4 regions of the Paenibacillus provencensis genome follow, and region 1 is predicted to be linked to each of the others. Evidence: riboswitches for the same ligand, from Rfam matches in the RefSeq annotation. Region 1 holds a riboswitch; each other region holds the start of a gene.

What was found. A riboswitch is a leader RNA that binds a small molecule or an ion and turns the genes downstream of it on or off. The one in region 1 is predicted to bind cyclic di-AMP.
Region 2: it holds a riboswitch for cyclic di-AMP, as region 1 does, so the genes downstream of both, ACFQ3J_RS26455 (C40 family peptidase) here and ACFQ3J_RS13420 (hypothetical protein) in region 1, are expected to answer to the same signal.
Region 3: it holds a riboswitch for cyclic di-AMP, as region 1 does, so the genes downstream of both, ACFQ3J_RS21125 (C40 family peptidase) here and ACFQ3J_RS13420 (hypothetical protein) in region 1, are expected to answer to the same signal.
Region 4: it holds a riboswitch for cyclic di-AMP, as region 1 does, so the genes downstream of both, ACFQ3J_RS09105 (C40 family peptidase) here and ACFQ3J_RS13420 (hypothetical protein) in region 1, are expected to answer to the same signal.

What each region holds. Positions count from the first base shown of each region.
Region 1 covers NZ_JBHTKX010000001.1:2,772,242-2,775,362, forward strand. The annotation lists gene ACFQ3J_RS13415 (HAD family hydrolase) at 44-715, opposite strand; gene ACFQ3J_RS13420 (hypothetical protein) at 910-1,323, opposite strand; cyclic di-AMP (ydaO/yuaA leader) riboswitch at 1,464-1,623, opposite strand; cyclic di-AMP (ydaO/yuaA leader) riboswitch at 1,763-1,988, opposite strand; gene ACFQ3J_RS13425 (glutathione peroxidase) at 2,370-2,849, shown strand; tRNA gene ACFQ3J_RS13430 (tRNA-Leu) at 3,028-3,110, opposite strand.
Region 2 covers NZ_JBHTKX010000013.1:16,704-19,824, reverse strand. The annotation lists gene ACFQ3J_RS26465 (M1 family metallopeptidase) at 1-252, shown strand, start outside; gene ACFQ3J_RS26460 (hypothetical protein) at 265-1,086, shown strand; cyclic di-AMP (ydaO/yuaA leader) riboswitch at 1,400-1,541, shown strand; gene ACFQ3J_RS26455 (C40 family peptidase) at 1,548-2,015, shown strand; gene ACFQ3J_RS26450 (GNAT family N-acetyltransferase) at 2,242-2,739, shown strand; gene ACFQ3J_RS26445 (c-type cytochrome) at 2,853-3,121, shown strand, end outside.
Region 3 covers NZ_JBHTKX010000004.1:109,039-112,159, forward strand. The annotation lists gene ACFQ3J_RS21115 (sensor histidine kinase) at 1-294, opposite strand, end outside; gene ACFQ3J_RS21120 (four-helix bundle copper-binding protein) at 742-1,071, shown strand; cyclic di-AMP (ydaO/yuaA leader) riboswitch at 1,357-1,491, shown strand; gene ACFQ3J_RS21125 (C40 family peptidase) at 1,497-1,976, shown strand; gene ACFQ3J_RS21130 (peptidoglycan D,D-transpeptidase FtsI family protein) at 2,872-3,121, opposite strand, start outside.
Region 4 covers NZ_JBHTKX010000001.1:1,898,347-1,901,467, forward strand. The annotation lists gene ACFQ3J_RS09100 (DUF11 domain-containing protein) at 1-1,330, shown strand, start outside; cyclic di-AMP (ydaO/yuaA leader) riboswitch at 1,679-1,816, shown strand; gene ACFQ3J_RS09105 (C40 family peptidase) at 1,823-2,284, shown strand; gene glgD (glucose-1-phosphate adenylyltransferase subunit GlgD) at 2,406-3,121, opposite strand, start outside.

The DNA.
Region 1 (3,121 bases):
CAAAATCCACTGCTTAGAGAATCTCGGTATTATGATTCATAGCTCATAGAAGCAGTGCAGTCAGTGCGCTTAGATCATTTACAGTAAAGTCCGGCGTATCCTTATCATCAGTGGAAGGCTGATAGCGGCCGTAACCCTGCATAATTCGAATTGTAAGCATCCCAAGTGACTTGGCTGGGATAATGTCATTGTCAATTCGATCACCAATCATGATGGATTCATTGGGCTCTGCTCCAGCTGTTTTCAAAGCATACTGATATAAGCGCATATCCGGTTTGGACAATCCCTGTTCGGCCGAGCAAGCGATAACATCCACATAAGAACGGAGTCCATATTTCACCATCCGCTCTTCCGTACCCGGACTTTGATTGGCAATGATACCGATCCTGTAGCGCTCACCCAGCTGTTTGAGAACGGCCCTAGCTTCAGCATACGGCTCTTCCAGCTCCTTTTGAAACTTGAGCCTTGACTTGATATACTCTCTGTCTTCCTCGGAAGGCACGAGCTCTGAAATCGCGTATTGCATGGGAGAAGCTATATAATTCGAATAGCTCTGAATAAATTTACTGCGAACATCCTCCATCGTGATGTTATACCCAAGTCCATTTGCTTCCTTTACAAATTGACCGATAATGTGATCAACGGGAACCCATTCATTTACGAGAGTATCTCCTATATCAAAAAAGAGCCATTTCACATGATCAAATTTCCCCATATTGCCATTCTCAACCTTTCCATCTGTAAATATAGAAAAAGAGACCCATGGTTATATCACGAGTCTCACATGCTATGTTTTCTTTAACTCCAGTATATCAACCCTATATCTAATTACGCAAACTGTATCGTAAGCACCTACACTAGCTGCAAGCTGCAGTCTCCTGCTTCTATTGCTGTGTACGTACAGATCAATTAATTAACGGCAGCCCGTTCGCCATTTAGCAAGAATCCAACTTCGCCCTTGATTGTAAAAATAACGTGGTCTGCACCCATACCGCGGTATACTCCGCGAGGATGATTCAGCTGTGTAATAATCGTAATCGGTTTACGTGTCCATGGTCTGCATATTTGCAAGAACCGACAGGTCAGATTCAAGCTGTTCTCAAAAATAAAAATACGCCCTACCGTTGCATTAGGCAGCAGCCATTTACTTGCAAACGCAGTATCCATACGTATAATGTGCTCTACTCCAAGTCGTTTGACCTGCTTCTCTTCCTGCGCACTATTTGTCAGGACAGCAAAAGAGAGCTTCTTGTACATTAATAATCGAATAAAATTTCTGGCGGCTTCATTCGGCGCCGTAACTAAAATAACTTCATCACTCATCACAATAATATCCTCCCTGTTTTAGAAAAAGACAACAAAAAAAGAACACCGACAGATCAAAGGCATGCCCGGTGCTCTCCCACCTTTATATCAGAACATGGCAAAACATGACCTGTTATAAGATGCTACGCGGCTTGCTGCCTCTCCCTTTTTTACGCTTACGAGGTTAGCTGTCGGATTCGGACAAGAGAGATTGCCCTATTCATGGCAAGAGCCATGAAATTCACCCCATGGATCTGAAGCATCCACATCTGGGTCCCCCGCTTTTTGCTATCGACAAAAATTCAGCGCACAAACAAAAACCACAGAGGACTAAACCCCTGTGGCTGATCGCTCACAAGATTTATCATTCCTCTCTCAAACGTTCGTACAGAAGATAACTAAAGAATAATCACTGTAAAGAAGTGAAGGAAGAACCTTGCGTATCTTCCACATCTTTAGTTTAGCTCTGTACAGCTTACGAGGTTAGCTGTCGGATTCGGACGGTGAGAGTCGTCCTATCTGTTCCTGATGATTCCATATGGAGATTCCCACATGAATCCTCGGTTCAGAATTCACCCCATGCAAGCGTGTTTCATTCGGCTCTCACACCGAATCAAGCACTCTGCTAACTTTGGTTCCCCCGCTCTCCGCCAGATTAGGCAGAAATTAAGCTATCATAGCAATGAGAAACTACTCTAATATAAGGTTTTCATTTGCTCAAGATTTACGATATGAATCATACACCCGTAGAAAATCGATGTAAAGCTCCTGCAGTAGTTCATTTTGACGATCTAGGGCTGTTTTGGGATAGAATAAGAATAAAACATTCACCACTGTGCATTTAGCTAATCTGTTCTAAGTTTATCTCGATTTCTCGCTTAATTCAAATAACCAAGTTGGGCATCAACAATATATTCATTCATTTTCTAAGCCATGTTTGACTTTCTTCATATATTGCTTAAAATTAAATTGTTATCAATATATATATATAGAGATTGAATAAGAGCGGCTATACAAGCATCATTTATATATTCCATAATAATTAGGAAGGGATGGATGAAGGCATGTCGATTTATCAATATCAAGTGAATACACTAAAGGGTCAGAAATTAAGCATGGAGGAGTACAAAGGAAAAGTACTCTTGATCGTAAATACAGCAAGCAAATGTGGATTAACTCCTCAATACAAAGGGCTTCAGGAGCTATATGACAAATTCAATGATCAATCCTTTGAAATTCTCGGTTTCCCCAGCAACCAATTTGCCGAACAAGAACCCGGCTCAAATGAGGAAATCGCTGAGTTCTGCCAAATGAACTATGGCGTAAGCTTCCCGATGTTTGAGAAGATTAAAGTGAATGGTGACGAGGCGCATCCGCTGTTCAAGCACTTGAAGAACAATGCACCAGGTATACTTGGATCCAAAACAATTAAGTGGAATTTCACCAAGTTTCTTATTGATCAGAACGGAAATATCGTGAAAAGATACAGCCCACAAACGACACCGGACAAGATTGGAGCGGATATCGCCAAGCTGTTAAAATAGGATTCCTGCATAAATCCTAATATGTACAATCGATCGACTAAATCATCATCCCCCAAGAGAAGCCTCAGTAGAGACTTCTCTTCTTTTTGTTCACCTTCTATGTCATATCGTGTTGAAGCCCATACTGGGCACACCAAAAAAGAGCTTGAAGCAATTGCTTCAAGCTCTTTCGTTATGATGCGGTCGAGAGGACTCGAACCTCCACGGGTATACACCCACTACCCCCTCAAGATAGCGTGTCTGCCATTCCACCACGACCGCGCATCTTGTAT
Region 2 (3,121 bases), on a different contig from region 1:
ATCGTATTCACTTTTGAAGATGGGCATATGATCCGCAAGGAATGGGACGGAAAAGGTGGAGAGATCATCTACAACCTAACTTATAAGTCTCCTCTGGTTTGGGCAATGGTCGATCCAGAGTACTCCATTACACTTGAGAATAAGCATATGAACAACTACTTAAAAGCTGAAGGGGATGAAGCATTGGAGACCCGGTTTAACATTAGTATTACCAAAGTATTGGAGCTCTTGCTCGGAAGTCTGTCATGGTGAGGTGTATAGCGGATGAAATCTTATCTCTCCGAAGGTTTTAAGTTGGTCAAGCGTCATTTCCTAATCGTTATATTCCTGTTTCTGTACCAACTGCTGTGGGGTGTTCTTCTGTATAAGATGGTGTCCTCTGCGGTCATCCCTTTGCTAATGCGCTACCCGAATCCCCCGCCACATGAGCTTAGCCAGATCTTATTCTGGTTAGAGGGGCAGATCAGCTTGAGTACCAGCTCCACAGTCCATGATTATGTTTGGCTGCTTGTCCTCATGTTTATTTTAAGGATGCTCATCACTCCGCTGATTCGGGCGGGCTTGTTTCACAGTCTTCATGAAGATGAAAGCACCAAGGGCTTCTCCTTCTTTCGCGGGACCCTTAAGCACTGGAAAAAGACATCACTGCTCTATATCATCGAGATTGTACTGCTGCTGCTGCCTGCCTACTGGATCATCCCGAAGGTGCTTCCACTCCTCCTAAATGCGGTCTACAACCAGAATATCCTTCTACAGGCAGCTCCTTACGTTATCTTATGGATCATTTACGCCTACATTATCAAGCAGCTGCTCTTATATGTACAGTTTGGACTTACAGGCAATCGAAGCGGCTTTAGTGCAGTATGGGTCTGCATCCGCCATGCGCTTCCTGTCACTGGAGTTGCCCTGACACTTAGTGCACTTGCCTTCATACTGTTCAGTGCTTTCACTGCCGTATCGCTCATTTGGACAGGACTTTTAGCCCTGATTCTCCAGCAGTCTTATCATCTAATACGATCGCTCATAAATGTATGGAAGATAAGTTCCCAGTTCAGTATTTGGCAATCCAAAAGCGATGATGCCTAAATTTATTGTCTTGTCTCCTCTCTTCAAAAACCGCACCCAGCGCGAATATAACGCTTTCAACGTAGAAATAAAGTCAATCCGCCTGTTTATTTATCGCACCTAACGTCAAAAAACTTTATAAGTCTCGCTCTTCTCCTAGAGCGAGACTTATTTTTTGTAATATTTTCTCTAAAAAACGATTGCCAAATTTACACAACCTCTGTTACAATAGGCCCAGAACTTCTAGTAACAACTTTGTAATAATTGTTGTAACTTTTACCATTTAACTAAGTACATAGTCTTACAAGAGTGAGCGACTTTCACAGATGCACATCTTAAGAAACAGCCAAATTCCTGGCATCTGGGAAGCGGGGGAACCACTTTTATGGGTGAATTGATCTCGCAACGTAAGTGATCATAGGGGAACCTTCTACCGAATCCTTAAGCTAACCTCGCAGGCATTGGAAGGGGATTATTTTTTCTTGAAAAAGTCACTAACTGCTGCAGCACTGAGTCTTGCTATTGCATTCTCCATCGGAACAGGAAGTGCATTCGCCGATTCCAAAATGGACAAGGTCATTGATAGCGCTAAAGGAACCGAATATAAATATGGCGGTACTACTTTAAACGGATTTGATTGCTCTGGTTTTACCATGTATGTATTTGATAAACTCGGCATCGATCTGCCTCATCAATCTGGATCTCAATACAAAATGGGCAAGTCTGTATCCCGTTCTGAAATGAGACCTGGCGACCTCGTATTTTTTAACACAAGCGGAAAAGGTGTATCCCATGTCGGCATCTTCGTAGGTGAAGGTAAATTTGCACATGCTTCCTCTTCTAAAGGAGTTATTATCAGCAAGCTGGACGAGAGCTACTATGAAAAACGTTACATTGGTGCAAAACGAATTATGAGTACGGAAGAATACGAAACAGCTGCATTAGATTAAGGAACACTGTGCTGGAACAAACCTCATAGCCCGAAGATTTGATTACTAAATAGTAATCCATCTTCGGGCTTTTTATATTATATTAGGGTGAATCAATTTGATAATACCTTTAGCTGCTTAAATCAAGGGTATATATAGATCAAACTCACCTTTTTAATGATTTATGAAATTGATTCGGGTTGTTCTTGAACTATATGGAGTCTACATCTATAAAGGAGACGATGACATGACGCAGAAAGGAACTACCTTTCATGCTCTTCCTATGAGTGAAGAGCATGCAGCTGAGATCTGCACTTGGCAGTACGAACCTCCTTATAACATATATGGCTGGCTGCCCTGGGAGCAGATGAAGGCGCTTGAGATTGAATTTGGCGACCCTGAACTTCGAGCCACGCAGTATTTATCTATTGTAAATGATGCAGGTGAGTTATACGGATTCGCTCAATTATTTCCTTTAACCGGTGTGACCCGGCTTGGTCTCGGAATGAGACCCGATCTTTGCGGACAGGGAATGGGGACTTCCTTTGTCAACTCGATTGTACAGGAAGCCGCAGTCCGGAACCCGCAGAACGATATTGATCTTGAGGTTCTAACCTGGAATAAAAGAGCGATTCGCACTTATGAAAAAGCAGGATTTGCCATTCATGATACCTATGAGCGCCTTACGCCGGAGGGCCCTAAGCTGTTCTTCTGTATGGTGTATGAAGGAGCAAAGCTTAAATAGACATGATTGTCTCTCCTAACTTTTGTTTAAATATTTACCATAAAATACTATGAAGCAAGTTCATGATCCTTTATAATAAATGAAGGATTGTACATAGTAGGAGGACACAACGAATGAAGAAATGGATCATGAGTGGGTTATTTTTCTTCGCTTGCGCTTTTGCCCTCGTGTTAATGTTTACGGTTCCAGGAAGAGAACATGTGACTGAGGAAGAGCAGCCACGGGCAATGCCTGAGGTAACTCTAGATGCTGCTGCTGCAGAGGAGAAGGCGAAGGCAAGCTGTATTACTTGTCACGGTAATCAACTGGAAGGCGGAATGGGACCGTCACTGCAAACCATTGGTGCAAAACATGACGCCAATAAACTGTACCAGATTATTAG
Region 3 (3,121 bases), on a different contig from region 1:
ATTCACATGATGATTAGAGGCCTTATTTGATTTACCTAATAATTCTCCTTGCCTATCTAAAACAAAGATCTCCACCTTCGAAAATTCTACCATAGTGGATATCAAATCTGTAGGTATGCTCTTACTAGAATGTACCATTTCGACAAAATGGGATGACATTTCGGCCACATCTTGTTGTGCTTTTTGATAATACATATTCGAAAAGATTTTATCAACGACATACCCCAAGGAAAGCAGAACCACTAACAGCAGAGATACGATAATAATTCCTAATTTAAAAGCTATTCGATTCATTTTGATGACCACCGTTCTATTAATTTTTCCAGATATATGACTTAAATTATTTATCAAATATTTCAAGTAGTAATGTTTTTCAAAATTCTATTGTAATTTCGAAACCCATGATCTCCTTAAAACCCAAACGTTTATCCACCATAAGCATAAGATTGTTTATTATTATTATACGCCTGAACTTTGAATATTTTGTGCATAAGCCATGACTTACCGATTTAAAGTTCTTAGTTCTGGCTATAGTTAGCTTTTCAAAGTGATATTTATACTTCGAACTAATCATTGATTAAATTAGCTTTTAGAAAATAGATTTTTTATTTTCACTCGTTATCTCCACATATTCTGCACATTTTTGGTTAATTTACATTCAAGTCCTTGAGTATGTATCGAGGATTAATTGTAAATAGTAATTACGTATGTAAAAAATTAATCACTGAAAGGAGAATGGAAATGTCACATGAACAGTATAAACAATGTATAGAGGAATGCTTACGATGTATGGTGACTTGTAATCACTGCTACGATGCTTGTTTAAAAGAAGAAGACATTAAAATGATGGCAGAATGTATTCGTCTAGATCGGCTATGTGCCGACATCTGCTCTTTTGCTGCAACAGCAATGAGCAGCAATTCACCATTTATCAAAGAAATTTGCTCATTGTGTGCTGAGATATGCCAAGCATGTGGTGATGAGTGCAAAAAACATAGTCATGACCATTGCCAAAAATGTGCGGAAGCTTGTTTTAAATGTGCAGATGCATGTCGTAACATGGCTGCATAACATAAAAAAGTATACTACTTTTATAACCGCTCCCAGTAACTGGAGCGGTTATTTTTGATTAAATCTGAAACAGTTTTTGAAATAAAAAAAGACATATTAATTACAAATTTGTTATGATATTACCTGTCATAAAATATGACCCACTTCTTGTTAAGTTGTCGATTATTTATGAAAAACCTTTCTAAATTAAATAAATCCTCATGAAATCATAAGAAGCAACAAATTTTACAGGTTATAATTGACAAGTCTCGATTTATACACTACAGTTATTAGTGTTACAATATTTTAATTATTTTGCCGAATTTAAATTTATTTAAAACGGGGGAACCACTTTGGGTGAATTGTTCAAAATAGTGTTGAATATAGGTAACCTTCTACCGAATCCTTAAGCTAACTCCGTAGGCATCGAAGGGAGAATATTATACTTGAAAAAAATTATCATGTCTTTATTAGGGTCTGTTATTATTATTTCTTCTGGTACCACAAGTGCATTTGCTGATGACAAATCAAAATTACAATCAGAAGTCAGCCAAGTGGTAGGAACACCTTATAAATGGGGAGGAACGACCGCAGCAAGTGGCTTTGATTGCTCCGGCTTCATATTATACATATTTGATAAATTTAATCAAAACCTTCCTAGAACCTCAGCTGCTCAAGCTAAAACAGGCACTGCGGTAGCAAAAAGCAATTTAAGAACTGGGGATTTAGTTTTCTTCAATACAAGTGGAAAGGGAATATCTCATGCGGGAATTTACATAGGGGATGGACAATTTGCTCATTCTTCGAGCAGTAAAGGAGTAAGAGTAAGTAAACTCTCGGAAACATACTACAAGCAACGGTACGTTACAGCCAGAAGAACAATTGATGATAAGAGTTTTTCTAATATGGTTGATGACTCTCATTAAAGAGGGAAGGACAAGCTATATTTACAACCCCGCCCTTATGAAGGGGTTTTGACTGAATTATTTCGAATCAAATTTTGATACACAATCTGCCCGGCATCTTCATGAAATAAGCAGCCGATCGCTATGACCCATACGTTCTTACGTTTCCCGTTACTTAACGAAATGAAGCACCTGAAAAACAGAAACTGATTTGAACAAATTACAGTAATAACTTAAGTCTCTGTGCACATAAAAAACTCTACATTTTTTCTTTATAGATGCCACTTACCCCCGGATATTAACTTCCGGGGGTAAGTGGCGTCGGGAGATCTTAGTATATACTTTGCCTTGGATTCAATATTACTTTATAAATAGACTCTTAGTATAAAGAGAGAAAGTGCATTGATAAGTGTTAACTCGGTTTAAAGCATACGATGGTTCAGTTACCAAGTTCTCGAATTTATCGAAACCGTAGGTTGAGATTGCTTTTTCAGTAAGCCTGGTGTCGACACTTTACTCCATTAGCTACATTATCTGAAATAAAAAAATCGGATATTAGCTGGCACAAAATTAGCTAGTTACATATAGTGGGGTAAGCGTAAATATCGGGAACACAAATACAGTAACAAAAATATTTGCAACTGAAGCTCCGATGTTTCTAACACTGAAAAGGGTGTTCGGCCGTCGTTGTGCAGATTAGAGCAGTATAGAATGAAACGATTTAATGAGTATTTAGCTGGCGTACCTTGCTGGACACGCTATGATAAATACCTTTATCTTTTCAAAGCGTATAACTGTGATGTGTAGACGCTACATTGATCACTATGGACATTTTTCATTTTTATACTCCACTCTATTTTCTGTTGCAATGTAGAAAGCCCTATCAAGTACAGAGCTTTCTATTATATTATTTGATTTATTCAGTTGAACGAGGTGCTTCGGTTAACCCGATTTCTGCATCGTATGCATCAAATATTTTTCGAGCAATGGGCGCAGCGCTCATAGAGCCGTATCCCCCTTCTGGAACAACTACTGCAACGGCAAGTTTAGGATTTTCACGCGGTGCAAATGCGATGAACACGCCATTTTCAACATTTATGGCTTCACCATCTTTATATATCGTCTGTTGGGAGGTACCTGTTTTCCGGGCAAAGTCATATGGAAAT
Region 4 (3,121 bases), 870 kb from region 1:
TTTTCAGACAATCGTCACGAGCCTCCCGCCTTCTAACGAGCTCTACAATGTGGCAAGCGCAGCGTATACTTTTCAAACGTTGGATGGTCGAATAATTAGGAGGGATATTACTTCAAACGGTGTACGAATCTCACTTGCGAATGCGCAGCTCATCATATCTCAGCGAGCAAACACTATGCAAACCTTTGTTGGAGATGTCATTACATTTACAATAACGATTCAAAATACGGGCACTGTACCAGTGGTCAATGCGAGATTAAGCGTATTGCTCTCTGCAGGGATGAGCTTTGTGCCGGGGAGTGTGGTGCTTAACGGTATCATCTCTCCGGGTCTAGATCCTGTTCAAGGCTTTATACTTCCGGTCATTAACCCTGGGGAGGTTATACAGCTGACATACCAGGTACGTGTGCTGAGCATTAGTAGTCCCTTATCCAGTGAAGTACTCGTATCTTACACCTCTGACGGGGTGCTTGTTCAGACTGGTTCCAATGAAGTTGTGCTGTCACCGGTTGATCCTGTTGTGAACATGATCGTAACGGTAATGCCTGAGCAAGTCACCTATGGAGGAGCTGCTCAGTTTACCGCTACGATACTGAATGAAGGAGATCTTCCGATTGAGGCTGTTTACTATATGAATTTTCCACAAGGTCTTATCTTCCAGGATCATTCTGTTCGAATTAACGGGGTTGAAGTTCAAAATGCAAATCCTGTGATCGGTATACGGCTGGGCACTTTGTTTCCACGTTCTAGAACCGTCATCACGTATCGAGCCCTTATATCCTTTACACCATATTCCCGGATATCTCAGATGAATTTGATGAATCAAGCATCCCTTCAGTTTACGTATCGACTGTCAGATAGCAGAACGGTCTCGCTCCGAGAGGAAGCAGAGGTCCAGGTATTATTTCTTGCTCCTGTTATTCAGGCGGTGCTTACCTCATACCCTGCCCGGGTTGAACGGGGTGACGAGGTGACCATTCAGATCTTAATTCGCAATACTGGAAATCTAGCTGCAGCTCTATCGCTGAGAGGCCTCACCCCACCGGGTACCGAGCTTATATCAGGTCACTTGCGCTTACAAGATGGGACGACGAGGGTCTTCTATACACAAGATTTAATAAATGGGATACTCTTCATCGGTGTTCTTGAGCCGGGAGAGTATGCTGAAATTGAATATATCGTTCGTGTGAAGATCGACGGACTCTTACCATCCGATTTGTTAAAAGGGTATGTCACTGCATTATTCACTTATTTGTTTGAGAATGAGGAATATACACTGGAAGTCAATTCGAATGAATACATCATCGTAATCGAGCAGCATGATGAATAGGAATAGATATTTCATGATATAAGAATCCCTCTCTCTCTTCCTTCTTAGGAAGAGAGGGAGGGATTTTTAATTCTTAGGATTTATGCAAAATCTTCATTCTACTCAGTTCGACAGAAACTAATTACAAGTTTGTTAGAAATTTATGAACAAATGATCCATTCTACATTTCTTATACCTACGGATTAACGAGTGTTTAAACCGTTATTTTACATAAAAACGAAAAAACTATGCCAAACTTCGGAAAAGAGAGTTGATAAATATACCAGTGAGTGATAAAATCCAAGAATAGATAAAGTAACAATTTCGTAATTATTAATGTCACTTCGTTGTCGAAATCTTTAGGTGAATGACTGATAACTGCCGAATTCTAGCACCAAGAAGCGGGGGACCCGACCATTTTATGGGTGAATTGATCAATATGAAGTGATCATAGGGAACCTTCAACCGAATCCTTAGCTAACCTCGCAGGCATTGGAAGGAGTATTATTTACTTTGAAAAAGACACTAACAGCTGCGGCATTAGGGTTCGCTCTATTATTCTCCGCAGGAGTCACAGAAGCATCGGCTTCCATTCTATCCAAAACAGTTAACAATACGGTAGGCATACCATACCAATATGGCGGTTCGACCCTTTCTGGGTTTGATTGCTCTGGATTTACTCGTTATGTATATAAGCAGCTTGGCGTAAATCTGCCTCATAGCTCCAAACAGCAATTTCATAAAGGACAGGCTATCAAGAAATCTGAGCTTGTAAAGGGAGATCTCGTCTTCTTTAATACTAGTGGATCCGGTGTTTCACATGTAGGAATCTATCTTGGCAATAACCAATTTGTCTCCGCTACTTCTTCCAAAGGGATTGCTATTACACCTATTAACAAAGGCTATTGGAGCTCCAAGTATTACGGCGCCAAAAGAATGCTTAGCCCGGCCTCTGCTAAAAGAGCTGGATTATAATTACATTACCCGATCTATTATTTCTCAAACAACATAAGCGTATAGCCATGATAGAAGGTCCAGGAATGATTCCTGGACCTTCTGCTGTGTACGCCTGCTCAGCCCGCATGGAGCATAGCGTTTAGATTTGGCTGCTCTTCGCAATCACATAAGGCTTCTTAACATCACCGATCAGCTTGCGATCCACAGATAAGTGTACATCCTTATCCAATATCACGTTCTCAAGCACCGCATTCTCCTCAATTACGCATTTCTGCATAATAATCGAGTTGCGTATTTGCGCCCCGCTATGTATTTTAACTCCTCTGAAAATGATGCTGTTCTCCACGGTTCCTCCAATAACGCATCCGTTCGCAATCAAGGAATTATTGACTTCTGCATGCTCTAAATAACGAGTTGGCGGTTCATACTTAATCTTGGTATGCACCTCATGATATTTAAACAGCTGGTTGTATTGTTCTTGCTGAAGCAGTTCCAGACTAATGCGATAATAGCTGTCTACGGAGTTAATCACGGCATGATATCCGTTATAAGCATAAGCAGCGATCTTGAGATTGGCCAGGTTGTTCTGAATTCCATCTCGAAAGAAATGGTTCTGGCCATGAGCAATACAGTGTTCTATTAATTTCAAGAATAGCTGCTTCTCCACAATAAATGCACCCAAATAGATATTAGGATGTCCACCTTCTCCATGCATCCCTGTGACCCATCCGTTGTCCACATCCATCCGGATGCATGAAGCATGTTCGGGGAGGATTTCATCTACTCTTTTATACAGCAAGGTGATGTCAGCCTGTGTTTCCATATGATTATTAAACATCTCTCTATAATCAGCTG